DNA from 4 places in the Undibacterium sp. Ji83W genome. Region 3 is predicted to be linked to each of the others. Evidence: predicted binding sites of a transcription regulator. Region 3 holds the regulator's gene; each other region holds the start of a gene.
What was found. Region 3 encodes sigma-54, which starts transcription at its own class of promoters, with help from an activator protein. Its sites were predicted from a motif close to TGGCANGNAANCTGCTTT; they were not measured.
Positions count from the first base shown of each region.

Region 1: glnA (type I glutamate--ammonia ligase) is a predicted target of sigma-54. The motif match lies at 1,387-1,404, and genes of this name have one in related genera.
Region 2: ACO0LD_RS14465 (TorF family putative porin) is a predicted target of sigma-54. The motif match lies at 1,445-1,462, and genes of this name have one in related genera.
Region 4: ACO0LD_RS30305 (pilin) is a predicted target of sigma-54. The motif match lies at 1,436-1,453, and genes of this name have one in related genera.

Region 1 is NZ_JBMPOZ010000031.1:11,780-14,947, reverse strand. It holds gene ACO0LD_RS29545 (putative bifunctional diguanylate cyclase/phosphodiesterase) at 1-921, opposite strand, end outside; gene glnA (type I glutamate--ammonia ligase) at 1,563-2,978, shown strand; gene ACO0LD_RS29535 (DUF4124 domain-containing protein) at 3,119-3,168, shown strand, end outside.
Region 2 is NZ_JBMPOZ010000007.1:269,966-273,133, forward strand. It holds gene ACO0LD_RS14455 (ammonium transporter) at 1-183, opposite strand, end outside; gene ACO0LD_RS14460 (P-II family nitrogen regulator) at 204-542, opposite strand; gene ACO0LD_RS14465 (TorF family putative porin) at 558-1,316, opposite strand; gene ACO0LD_RS14470 (accessory factor UbiK family protein) at 1,741-1,983, shown strand; partial or broken gene ACO0LD_RS14475 (YifB family Mg chelatase-like AAA ATPase) at 2,007-3,128, shown strand.
Region 3 is NZ_JBMPOZ010000034.1:34,566-37,733, forward strand. It holds gene lptA (lipopolysaccharide transport periplasmic protein LptA) at 1-268, shown strand, start outside; gene lptB (LPS export ABC transporter ATP-binding protein) at 270-1,025, shown strand; gene ACO0LD_RS30175 (RNA polymerase factor sigma-54) at 1,037-2,527, shown strand; gene hpf (ribosome hibernation-promoting factor, HPF/YfiA family) at 2,635-2,982, shown strand.
Region 4 is NZ_JBMPOZ010000035.1:28,351-31,518, reverse strand. It holds gene ggt (gamma-glutamyltransferase) at 1-978, shown strand, start outside; gene ACO0LD_RS30305 (pilin) at 1,496-1,957, shown strand; gene ACO0LD_RS30300 (tetratricopeptide repeat protein) at 2,083-3,168, opposite strand, start outside.

The sequences.
Region 1 (3,168 bases), on a different contig from region 3:
TATGCTGGCGCTGCTGTGGAATTCGGCATGATCAAGATCGTAGGCTGCAGCCAGGTCTGCGAGGATCTTGGTGGCGATCATTTGTGTTTCTATGGCAGTTTCGCGGATGTTGTCGCCGAGTTCTTCGAGTAACAGCACAAACTCATCACCACCATAGCGTGCCAGGGTGTCGCCCTTGCGTATGCTGTGGGCCAGGCGTTTTGCGGCAACTTGCAAGAGCATGTCGCCTTTGCCGTGGCCGCTACTGTCATTGATGGTTTTGAAATTATCGAGGTCAAGAAACAGTATTGCGCCATACAGGTTACTGCGGCTCTTTGCCAGCAGGCTGTGTTGCAGGCGATCTATCAATAGCCTGCGGTTTGCCAGGCCGGTCAGCGGGTCGTGATAGGCCAGATGTTCCAGCTTTGCTTCAGCAGCTTTTCTTTGGGTGATGTCGAGCATGGTGGCGACATAGTTGATGACTTTGCCGCTTGGGTTCTTGACTGCGGTAATGGTTAGCCATTCTGGATAGACTTCGCCATTTTTTCTGCGATTCCAGATTTCGCCTTGCCAATAGGCGTTGGTGTCAAGTTGTTTGCTCATGTCTTCATAATACGCAGTGCCGTGCAGGCCAGATTTGAGCAGGCTGGTTTGTTTGCCCAGAGCTTCTTCCCGGTTATAGCCAGTGATGCGGGTGAAGGCAAGGTTGACACGTAAGATGGTACGGTGTTGGTCGGTGATAACCATGCCTTCCTGCGCCTCAAAGGCAATGGCGGCAATGCGCAAGTCTTCTTCTACATGTCTGCGTTTCGCACGTTGCCAGCAGATGATTTTTTTGAGGCGTTGTTTTTGTTCAAGCGCTTCTTGCAGCAACTTGACCAGTTTTAGTGTGAGAGCAGTGCTTGCCAGTATGGCCAGAACAAAACTCAGGGCGGTAAGCACAAGCGGCTTTCGCGGGCAGGGGTGGGGCAGCATAATAAATATGGGGATAAAGTATTCAATGGCAGGTTCTGGTTCTGGTTGTTATAGATTCTGTACAAGATCCTTGGGGCGATGCGTGACGAACCTGGCAAAGATGCGATAGTCTAAATGAGCACCAATTTGATATTGATCTATGCGGGCAAAAGTTGATTTTGATCAAGCTTGTTTATTTTGCATGGTGGCAATATGAAAGGCTGTTGCTAACAAATCGTTTTTTTTGCCGCACCTGAAAAGCGCACCAAAATTATGCAAAATAATGATTTTCTTTAAAATTTGCACCAAAATAGTAATTTTTACGTAGTGCGCATTATTTTGGTGCGTTACATGATTTGGCATAATCCTATGTCGTTTCTACTTTCGACAAGAAAACGCCACAAAAACAAGCATTTAACAAATTTCGGATTTATATATGACTGATCTGGATGATGGCATGGTTTCTGCTATTATCCCCGGTGAGTTGAGCCGCCGGGTAAATGTTGTTGGTAAGTTGTAAATAAGGGCAATAAGACAAGGATTGTCTGTTGGTCAATATTACGCAAAACTGGCAGGCGCAGCACTCAGCAATTTCCGAATTTATTTTTTAGCTCTCAGAGGAGTTTCACATGGCAATGACAGCCGCAGAAGTCTTGAAAATGGCGAAAGATAACGAAGTCAAATTCGTTGATTTTCGCTTTGCTGATACCCGAGGCAAAGAACAGCACGTAACTGTTCCAGTTTCCCAGTTCGACATCGATAAATTCGAATCTGGCCACGCATTCGACGGCTCGTCCATCGCTGGCTGGAAAGGTATCGAAGCATCCGACATGTTGTTGATGCCTGATCCATCTACTGCCAATATTGATCCTTTCTTTGAAGAAACCACATTGTTCATGCAATGTGACGTGATCGAGCCATCTGATGGCAAGGGCTATGACCGCGATCCACGTTCCATCGCGAAACGTGCTGAAGCGTATTTGAAATCATCTGGCATTGGTGATACAGCTTACTTTGGCCCGGAACCAGAATTCTTCATTTTCGACAGCGTACGCTGGAAAGTGGACATGTCTGGCTGCTTCGTCAAGATTGATTCTGACGAAGCTTCCTGGACTACAGGCGAAAAACTGGAAGGCGGCAATACTGGCCATCGTCCTACGGTTAAAGGCGGTTACTTCCCGGTTCCTCCAGTCGACAGCTTTCAGGACATGCGTTCTGAAATGTGCCTGATCCTGGAATCCCTGGGTATCCCGGTTGAAGTGCATCACCATGAAGTGGCTGGCGCTGGTCAAAATGAGATCGGTACCAAGTTCTCTACGCTGGTAGAGCGCGCCGACTGGACACAAAACCTGAAATACGTAGTCTGGAATGTTGCCCATACCTACGGCAAGACAGCGACTTTCATGCCTAAGCCTATCGTTGGCGACAACGGTTCTGGCATGCACGTACATCAATCCATCTGGAAAGATGGCAAAAACCTGTTTGCTGGCGACGGCTATGCTGGTTTGTCTGATTTCGCCCTGTACTACATCGGCGGTATCATCAAGCATGCCAAAGCATTGAATGCGATCACTAATCCAGGTACCAACTCTTACAAGCGTCTGGTTCCAGGTTATGAAGCTCCAGTAAAACTGGCTTACTCTGCACGTAACCGTTCTGCTTCCATCCGTATTCCTTACGTTGCCAATCCAAAAGGTCGTCGTATTGAAACACGTTTCCCTGATCCACTGGCTAACCCATACCTGTGCTTCTCTGCACTGATGATGGCAGGTCTGGATGGCGTACAGAACAAGATCCATCCTGGCGAAGCAGCCAGCAAAGATCTGTACCATTTGCCACCAGAAGAAGATGCATTGATCCCAACAGTGTGCGCTTCTTTGGAAGAAGCACTGGATGCATTGAACAAAGACCGCGAGTTCCTGACACGTGGTGGTGTATTCAGCGACAGCATGATCGATGCCTACATTGATTTGAAAATGCAAGAAGTACAACGCTATCGCATGACAACTCACCCTGTCGAATTTGACATGTACTATTCTCTGTAATTACTCTCTGTAATCAGGGTAAAAGCACAAAAAAGCGGGGGTAACCCCGCTTTTTTTGTTACAAATGCTAATTTGTTCGTAATTGTGTTGCACGGCTGCATGACATACACTTACAGTCTATCAATGACTATTGCTTATTTATGAACCGACTCTTGTCAGGATTGCTTCTCTTTATTGGCGTGCATGCCTA
Region 2 (3,168 bases), on a different contig from region 3:
TGCCGAGGCAGAAGCCGGGGCAACTGCGGGTGCTGATGCACTGGCCGACGCAGTCGCAGCGGCTGCAGAAGCTGCCGCTGGTTCAGCTTTAGCCGATGCATCTTGCGCTGATGCTACAGATGTAAAACCGACGGTGACCAGCAACGCGGTCCCTGCCAGTATGTTCTTCAACAGTTTTTTCATGTGAACTCCCTGGTAGGCTATCAGAGTGCGTCGTTGCCGGTTTCACCGGTACGAATGCGCACAACTTGTTGCAAGTCATAGACAAAAATCTTGCCGTCACCAATCTTGCCGGTGCGGGCTGCAGTTTCTATCGCTTCGATAGCGCGATCAACAATCGCATCATCCACGGCAGCTTCAATTTTTGTCTTTGGCAGGAAGTCAACCACATACTCTGCACCACGGTACAGTTCAGTATGACCTTTTTGACGACCAAAGCCCTTCACTTCGGTCACGGTGATCCCTTGTACGCCTATGGTGGATAAGGCCTCGCGGACTTCATCCAGCTTAAAAGGCTTGATAATTGCAGTAATCAGTTTCATGCTCGCCTCGAATTTTTAAAATGTTTTAACTGCAGACAATACCAAAGTAGTTTTGCCGGTGAACTTGCCCGCTGGCGTGACATACAGTTTCTTCTCTGCATTCGTGCCCAACGCTGCGATACCAAAATTCACACCAAAAAACTCTTTATTCACACCGATTTTCCAATCGGAATAAGAGTACGCACCATTGTTCTTGATGGTTTGATGGCCAGCGTGCAAAGCCAGCGTATAACCTTCAGGCAACTCAATGTTTGCGCCAATATCCAGATAACCACTGTTCTTGCTATCGATAAAGCCGAACAGGTTGGTGACCGAATGTGAATACTTGATATATGCAGGCCCCATGCCTAACTGGCCGTAAATTTCTGTCGTGTTGGCATCAGCAAAACCAGCAACCTTGTTCAGCCCATTGGATGGGTATACATAAGTCAGGACGCCGACGTCATAAGAAACATCTTTGGTGATCTCGCCTTTTTTACCGGCATACAAATCCCATTCAAGATCGCCACCGCCACCCGCATCCTTGGTCCATTTGATCGTGGACAACCATGTACCAGCATAAAAGCCGCTAGGGTTATTCACATAATCAGCGCCACCTTGCAAAGCCGGGTCAAGACGTGATTGGGCAATCGCGCGGTAGCGGTATTCGCTGACAACACCAATGTTGAAGCTGACTTCATTATCTGGCTTGGCTTCTGGCTTGGCATCTTCTGCTTGGGCAAAACCACCAAAGAATGTTGTGGCTACAGCAGCGGCGATTACTAATTTTTTCATTGCGCTTCCCCCTAATGATTAAGATTTGATTTGATTGAACCCTGGACAGAATCTGTTTTCAGCACTGAATGACAACACTCATTACTACTTGCATGGCCAGACTCTTAAATTCTTATTTCCCTTACCTGTTAGCAGGAGTCGTGCCAACCATGGCTATCTCATCAATAAAGTGAATACGCAGCACGGCAGCCAGAGTGTATTAATATGCATACAGCCAGATAAACTCTGCGTCCCGTCTGTTTTTTATATTGCGCTGCAATACCAGTCGTGGTTCGGGCAAGATGCGCTATCATTGCTTCGTAGGTAAAATTGCAAGCGAAAAAGCCATATTGCGCACCAATTTTGGGCAAGAGCAATTTCGCACAAAAAAGTGGCAAAGCATGATTTGCACCATAAGTGTGCAGTTACAAGATAGAGGATTAAAATGGATAAGCAAAATTTCTTTAATGACATGCAGGCCAAGATCAGCCAGGCACTGGAAAACTCACCTGCCAAGGACATAGAAAAAAATGTCAAAGCCATGATGAGCCAGGGTTTTTCCAAGCTGGACCTGGTCACGCGTGAAGAGTTTGATATCCAGGCACAAGTCCTGGCCAAGACCCGCGCCAAGCTCGAAGCCCTGGAAGCCCGAGTGGCTGCACTGGAAACGCCACCAAAAGACCAATAAACCTCATACACGCCTCAGACCGCATGTCACTAGCCGTCCTCAAAAGCCGCGCCCTGAATGGTATGGATGCGCCACAGGTGACTGTGGAAGTGCATCTGGCGAATGGCCTCCCTGCCTTCACCATCGTCGGCTTGCCAGAAACCGAAGTCAAGGAATCCAAGGACAGGGTCAGGGCCGCCTTGCAGAACGCACGCTTTGAATTTCCCAACAAGCGCATCACGGTAAACCTGGCACCCGCTGATTTGCCCAAGGAATCTGGCCGCTTTGATTTGCCAATTGCCCTTGGTATTTTGGCTGCATCCGGGCAAATCCCCGGAGACGCGCTGGAACAATATGAATTTGCTGGTGAACTCTCGCTGTCGGGCGAACTGCGGCCGATACGTGGCGCGCTGGCCATGACATTTGCGATTTGCAAAAGCCTGCAACATACTGAACAGGAACCCGCCTTCATCTTGCCGCGCGCGAACGCAGATGAAGCCGCGCTAGTCAGCGATGCTGCTATTTATCCTGCAGATTCACTGCTACAGGTATGCGCTCACTTTGCTGGTGTAGATGGCGAACAAAGACTGGTGCGTCACAGACCCAGTTCCAAACCCAGCCGCCCCAAATATGCCGACTTTGCCGAAGTCAAAGGCCAGTTACAAGCCAAACGGGCTCTGGAAGTGGCCGCAGCAGGATCGCATTCAGTCTTGTTGATGGGGCCGCCTGGCACCGGAAAATCAATGCTGGCCGCCCGCTTCCCAGGCATTTTGCCTACCATGACAGATCAGGAGGCACTGGAATCAGCAGCAGTACAATCCCTGACTTCAGGCTTTTCCATAGAGAAATGGAAGGCACGCCCTTACCGATCGCCTCATCATACGGCGTCTGCGGTAGCATTAGTTGGGGGTGGAGGTACACCAAGACCGGGTGAAATTTCGCTCGCACATCGTGGCGTCCTTTTTCTCGATGAATTACCCGAGTTCGATAGAAAAGTGCTGGAAGTTTTACGTGAACCGCTGGAATCTGGTCACATCACCATTTCTCGTGCGGCAAGACAGGCTGACTTCCCGGCACGCTTTCAATTAATTGCAGCCATGAATCCATGTCCTTGTGGCTACTTTGGCCACAGTAATGGCAAGTGCCGCTGCACGCCAGACATCTTATGAAAAGATACAAGAAAAGTATAAAAGATAGAAGTAAAGT
Region 3 (3,168 bases):
TGATGGCGGCCCTGATCTGTGGGTAGATGGCGAAGCTGACCGTGCCGAATACAATCAAAGTACAGAAATCGTCAAATTCATTTCCAAGGCCAAGGTGCGCTACCTGGAAGGCAAGCGTGTCACCCAGGAACAAGAAGGCGAATACCTGTCTTACGATAGCAAGAATGACTTTTTCATCGGCACCAACTCGACCAGTGGCCAGCATGTGGATGGTTCTGGCAGCCTGAAAATCATCTTGCAACCAAAACCAGAAAAACAGGCTAATTAAGATGACAGTACAGTCCAGCAGCACCTTGCTCGTCAAGGGCCTGCAAAAGCGCTATGGCGCGCGCCAGGTGGTGCGCGATGTTTCCCTGCTACTGAAAAGCGGTGAAGTAGTGGGTTTGCTGGGGCCGAATGGCGCAGGCAAGACCACCTCGTTTTACATGATCGTTGGACTGGTACCTTCCGACGCCGGGGATATCACGATTGATGATGTGAATATTTCACAACTGCCTATCCATGAGCGGGCGGTACTGGGTTTGTCTTATCTGCCGCAAGAAGCTTCGGTATTTCGCAAGCTGACGGTGGAAGACAATATCCGCGCCGTACTCGAATTGCAAAAAGACAGCGAAGGCAAATATCTTGGTGCCAAGAAAATTGAGCAAAGGCTCAATGCTCTGCTGGCAGATTTGCAGATAGAAAAAATACGCGAGAGCCAGGCGCTGTCACTTTCAGGTGGCGAACGCCGCCGGGTAGAGATTGCCCGCGCTCTGGCCACCAACCCCCGCTTTGTGTTGCTGGATGAACCCTTTGCTGGTGTTGACCCGATTGCCGTGATCGAGATCCAGCGCATTGTGCGCTTCCTCAAGGAACGCGGCATAGGCGTGTTGATCACGGACCATAATGTGCGCGAGACCCTGGGTATCTGTGATCACGCTTACATCATTAATCAAGGCGCGGTACTTGCCAGTGGCAAGCCTGACGACATCATACAAAATGAATCTGTACGTCGCGTTTATCTCGGAGAACATTTCCGGATGTGACGGGAATCATCATGAAACAAAGCCTGCAACTACGTACCTCACAACATCTGGCCTTGACGCCGCAATTGCAGCAATCAATACGATTATTGCAGTTATCGACTTTGGAATTGCATCAGGAGCTGGAGACGCTGCTGACTGACAATCCCATGCTGGAACGCGTCGATGATCCGCTCGACCACGCCGTGCGCCTGCTGGCCGACGGTGCCATCAATACCAGCAGCACTTCTGCCGATGCCGGCATGGAAGCACCCGCAGCAAGAGAAGACAGTGACAGGGCTGCTGAACCAGTGGCGGCTGATGCTGAAACCGTCATCAGCAATGACAGCACTACCTCCAGTGAAGAAGACTGGGGCTTTGATGACGTGCAGCATGGCAGCAAATCAGGCGATGATGAAGATGGCCGCCCGCAACTGGGCGCAGCCCATGTCACCCTGCGTGAACACTTGCTGGAACAGATGCGCCTGAACCTGCGCGAACCACGTGACCGCGCCCTGGTCGAGCTGATGATAGATGCGCTGGACAGCAATGGTTACCTGACTGAAACACTGGATGAAATACATGCCAGTTTGCCACTGGAACTTTGTGTAGAACCAGAAGAGCTGGCTTTTGCCCTGAACATGCTGCAAAGCTTTGACCCGGCTGGTGTCGGCGCACGCAGCCCCTCAGAGTGCCTGGCATTGCAAATCAGGCGCTTGCCCAAGATCGCTTTTGTCACGCGCAGGCTGGCGTTGCAAATTGTTGAAACGCAACTGACTTTATTTGCGCAAAGAGATTTCACCAAACTCAAGAAAATCCTCGACTGTGATGATGAAGATTTGCGCGATGCACAAACTGTCATCCGCATGTGCAAACCCAGGCCCGGCATCGCTTTTGCTGCCGATGAATCTGACTATGTGGTGCCAGATGTCATCGTCAGAAAATCGGGCAATGGCTGGCAAGTCATGCTGAATCAGGACGTCATGCCCAGGCTGCGGGTAAGCAGCATGTATGCCAACATCATGAAACAAAACCGCGGCGAAGCAGGCATGGGCGCACAGCTACAGGAAGCGCGCTGGCTCATCAAGAACATGCGGCAACGCTTCGAGACCATATTGCGCGTTGCACAAGCGATAGTCGAAAGGCAACGCAATTTTTTCACGCATGGTGCTGTTGCCATGCGCCCCCTTGTTTTGCGCGAAATTGCTGATACACTAGGATTACACGAGAGCACTATCTCACGTGTTACAACTCAAAAATACATGTTGACCCCACATGGCATGTTTGAGTTGAAGTACTTTTTCGGCAGCCATGTCGCGACGGAAACAGGGGGTGAAGCATCTTCCACCGCGATACGTGCACTCATCAAGCAGTTGATAGGAGCAGAAGACCAGAAAAGCCCACTCTCTGATAGCAAAATTGCAGACATGCTGGGTGAACAGGGCATGGTAATTGCCCGACGGACAGTTGCCAAATACCGTGAAGCCCTGAAAATCCCCCCAGTCAGTTTGCGTAAATCTTTGTAAGCAGTCCTTGTAATCACGGTTTGAATTGCTATATATGATTTAGCTCAAGGCAAATAAATGCCATGCGCTTATTGTTAAAGCAAGTAACATCACTATAGGAGCACAGTATGAATCTCACCATCAGTGGACACCACGTCGAAGTAACTCCTGCAATTCGTGAATATGTACATACCAAACTAGAACGTATCAGGCGGCATTTCGACCAGGTCATTGATATCGCCGTCATCCTGACGGTGGACAAGCTCCGGGAAAAGGAAAAACGACACAAAGCCGACATTAATTTGCATATCAGCGGTAAAGATATCCACGTTGAAAGTCTGGCGCATGATCTGTATGCAGCAATCGATGCACTGGTAGACAAACTTGATCGCCAGGTCATCAAGCATAAAGATAAAATGCAAGACCATCAGCACGACGCCATCAAGCACATACCTGATCCGGCCTCGGCTTCATAAGACCCCAGTCCTTACCCGAACAGGGTTGTGGACATCCAAAACAAGGACGCTAGAAGGCGTCCTTTTTGTTGGGTGAATGGTTTCTTGTAGGTCTAGTTTCTGACATTTAAAATAAATAATTTACTTTTATTGTCGTTTGTCACATACGCTGCTTAACAAGCTGCGAGTTAGTTGATTCACGGCATT
Region 4 (3,168 bases), on a different contig from region 3:
ATGCAGCAGCATGAAGGCCTGATTTCTGCCAGTGACCTGAAAAATTACAAAGCGGTGGAACGCATCCCGGTGCGCGGCAATTATCGCGGCTATGAAGTGGTCTCGATGCCGCCACCCAGCTCTGGTGGCGTGCACATCATACAGATGCTGAACATGCTGGAACACTATCCCTTGAAAGAGCAAGGTGCCAACAGCGCGCAGACCCTGCATCAGCTCAGCGAGGTGATGAAACTGGCCTATGCTGACCGTTCTGAATTCCTGGGCGACCCTGATTATTACAAGGTACCGCTCAAGGGCCTGACTTCACGCGCTTATGCGGATGAACTGGTCAAAAAAATCCAGCCAGACCGCGCCACACCTTCCGCCGAAATCAAACCCGGCAAACCCTTGCCTTATGAAAGCGACCAGACCACACATTACAGCGTGGCCGACAAATTCGGCAACGTTGTCGCCACCACCTACACCCTGAACCTGAACTTTGGCAGCGGCATCGTTGCCACTGGCACAGGCATCGTTCTGAACAATGAAATGGACGATTTCTCGGTCAAGGCTGGTGTACCAAATGCCTTTGGCTTGCTGGGTGGCGATGCCAACGCCGTACAGGGCTGGAAGCGGCCTTTAAGTTCGATGTCACCCACGATAGTGCTCAAGGACGGCAAGCCCTTCCTGGTGACCGGCAGCCCTGGTGGCAGCCGCATTATCACGACGACCTTGCAAACCATATTGAACGTCATAGACCATGACATGAACGTGGCAGAAGCCACCATTTCGCCACGCATACACCAGCAATGGATGCCGGATCAGTTGCGCTTTGAAAAAGGCATCAGCATGGACACCTTGCGCCTACTGGAACAAAAAGGCCAGGTATTGCGCCCCACTGCCTCCCTGGGCAAAACCCAGACCATACAAATCGTGCCACAAGGATTTGCCGGTTATTCTGACCCGCGCAATCCAGATGGTAGTGCGCTCGGGTTCTAGGCCCGGCTTACACTCGATAAGTTGCTTTAGCAACATATATTTTGTTTTATCTGCATTATTAAAAAAACATTGACCTAAAGTGTAACAATTTCGAAACAAGTGCAAATTTTTGTATTTAATTGACGTTTTTTGTCACTAAAATTTATCTTTGCAGCATTTCTTCACAGATAGAGTCAAAATATCAAGAAATATCGTGGCTGATGCCAAGCGTTCATTAATTTGAATGTGGTAGATACATGTGCGCATTTAGCTGCCCTGAGCAATCTCAAATTTCTCCTATCAAAGTCAAAGCACTTGACTGCTATTGCACGGTTTTCAATCTCTTATCACTGTACAGCCTGGTATTTACTGCGCATCAACCAGCTTAACAATTACAAGCTTCAATGTTGAAAACAATTGCAGCTATAACCATCCAGCATTGGCGTAAAACCGACAATTCTGAGAGCAATTGTGTGATTGGCACAAAATTTGCCTCTAACTCATAACTAAACTGTTTTTTGCCGCTGGGGAGAGAGAAATGCAAAGATATTCAAAAAAAATTCAGCAAGGCTTTACGCTAATAGAATTGATGATAGTGGTCGCCATTATTGGTATTCTGGCAGCAATCGCCATCCCACAATATTCTGACTATGTTTCCCGTACACGTGCGTCTGGCGCCATATCTGAACTCAATAGCTTGAAAAAAGAGCTGTCCATTTGCTACCAAAATGAAAATAGCTGGACAAACTGCACAGTCATGGGAAGTAATTCCATTCCCACTGTTATCACATCAAAATTTTTGACTAATAACGCGCCTACAATTTCAAATGCAGGTGTTATTACGCAAACTACGACTAGCGCAACTACCACTACAGGGACAGCGTTAAGCATTATATTGACACCAGTGATTTCTTCTGGTCAAAGCAATATGATGTGGACAAACACTGGCACTGTTTGTGATCCGATTCGCGGTCTGAAACCGGGCCAGGGCGGCTGCTAAACCGTCATACAGGATTTAAATCTGAGAACCAAAAGCGATGTCAGGCAGACATCGCATATATTTTTACAGGCTCGCCTGGTTTAAAAGACGCATAGATTTAAGCAAACCGTTTTCACCGTAAGAATTTACGTTCCAGTCCGATGTAAATTCGTCTCTTCGCACCATTTAGTCCACATGGTACGCAAAGCTATATCTACTTTGGCCGCAAACCCTGCTTCGTCCATTAACTTGCTCTGTTTCATTTCTTCTCGCAAATTGTCACGCACTTGCGAAAGTGCATCAATATTGCTGGCAAGCTCTACAACTTTATTGATGTATTCCTCTTCGGTTTGCGCTATCCATTCAGGATGATTAACGCCTTTCAGAATTGAACTTCCCAACAAGCCGACACTAGGCCGTCCCGCCAGCGTCACATAAGGAATCCCCATATACAAAGTCTCAAACAGCGTCGTGCCGGAATTGTGCGGAAAACAGTCCAGGCCTATATCAATCTTTCTCAAAGTATTCCAGGGTGGGGTGTCATAGCCAATTTCCAGGCGGGACTTGTCTATACCAAATGCGGCAAATTTTTCTTCAAGATCCAGTCGCAAATCAGCATTTTTAAAATTTCCGCTATTGATCAATAATTTGGCACCATCTATTCTTTTCAAGATGGCCGCCCAGGCACGTATGGTGAGATGGTTAAGCCTGACTGATCTGGTGAGTGTTCCTAAAGTGACATATCCATTTTTCAGCGCTGGCAGCGAACTCACCTCCCCCATACCATCCGCCGGACGATATGCAAATGATGGTGTCTCCAGACGCCAGAGTTTCTCTGCAAAAACGGCTTCAGCCCCGGACGGTGCACAAGTATCATCCGTCAAGAAATAATCAATTGCTTTCAAACCGGTTGTATACCCATAACCTAACCAGGAAATCTGTATTGGCGCTGGCTTGCGGGCAAAAACCTGTAAGCGATTACTTCCGGTATGACCAGCAAGATCAATCAGGATGTCAATGCCATCAGCTCGTATGCGCTCTGTCAGGGCAGTATCAGATAAACCAGCAGTAGGTATCCAGTGATCAATGTAGCTTTTATAGCGCGCACTGACTTCATCTTCATATTTTAATTCGGCGTAGGCAAATAATTCAAAAGCCTGCCTGTCATGATGCGCAAGTAAAGGCTCAAGAAAATATTGCACTGAATGCCGGCGAAAATCGGGGGAAACATA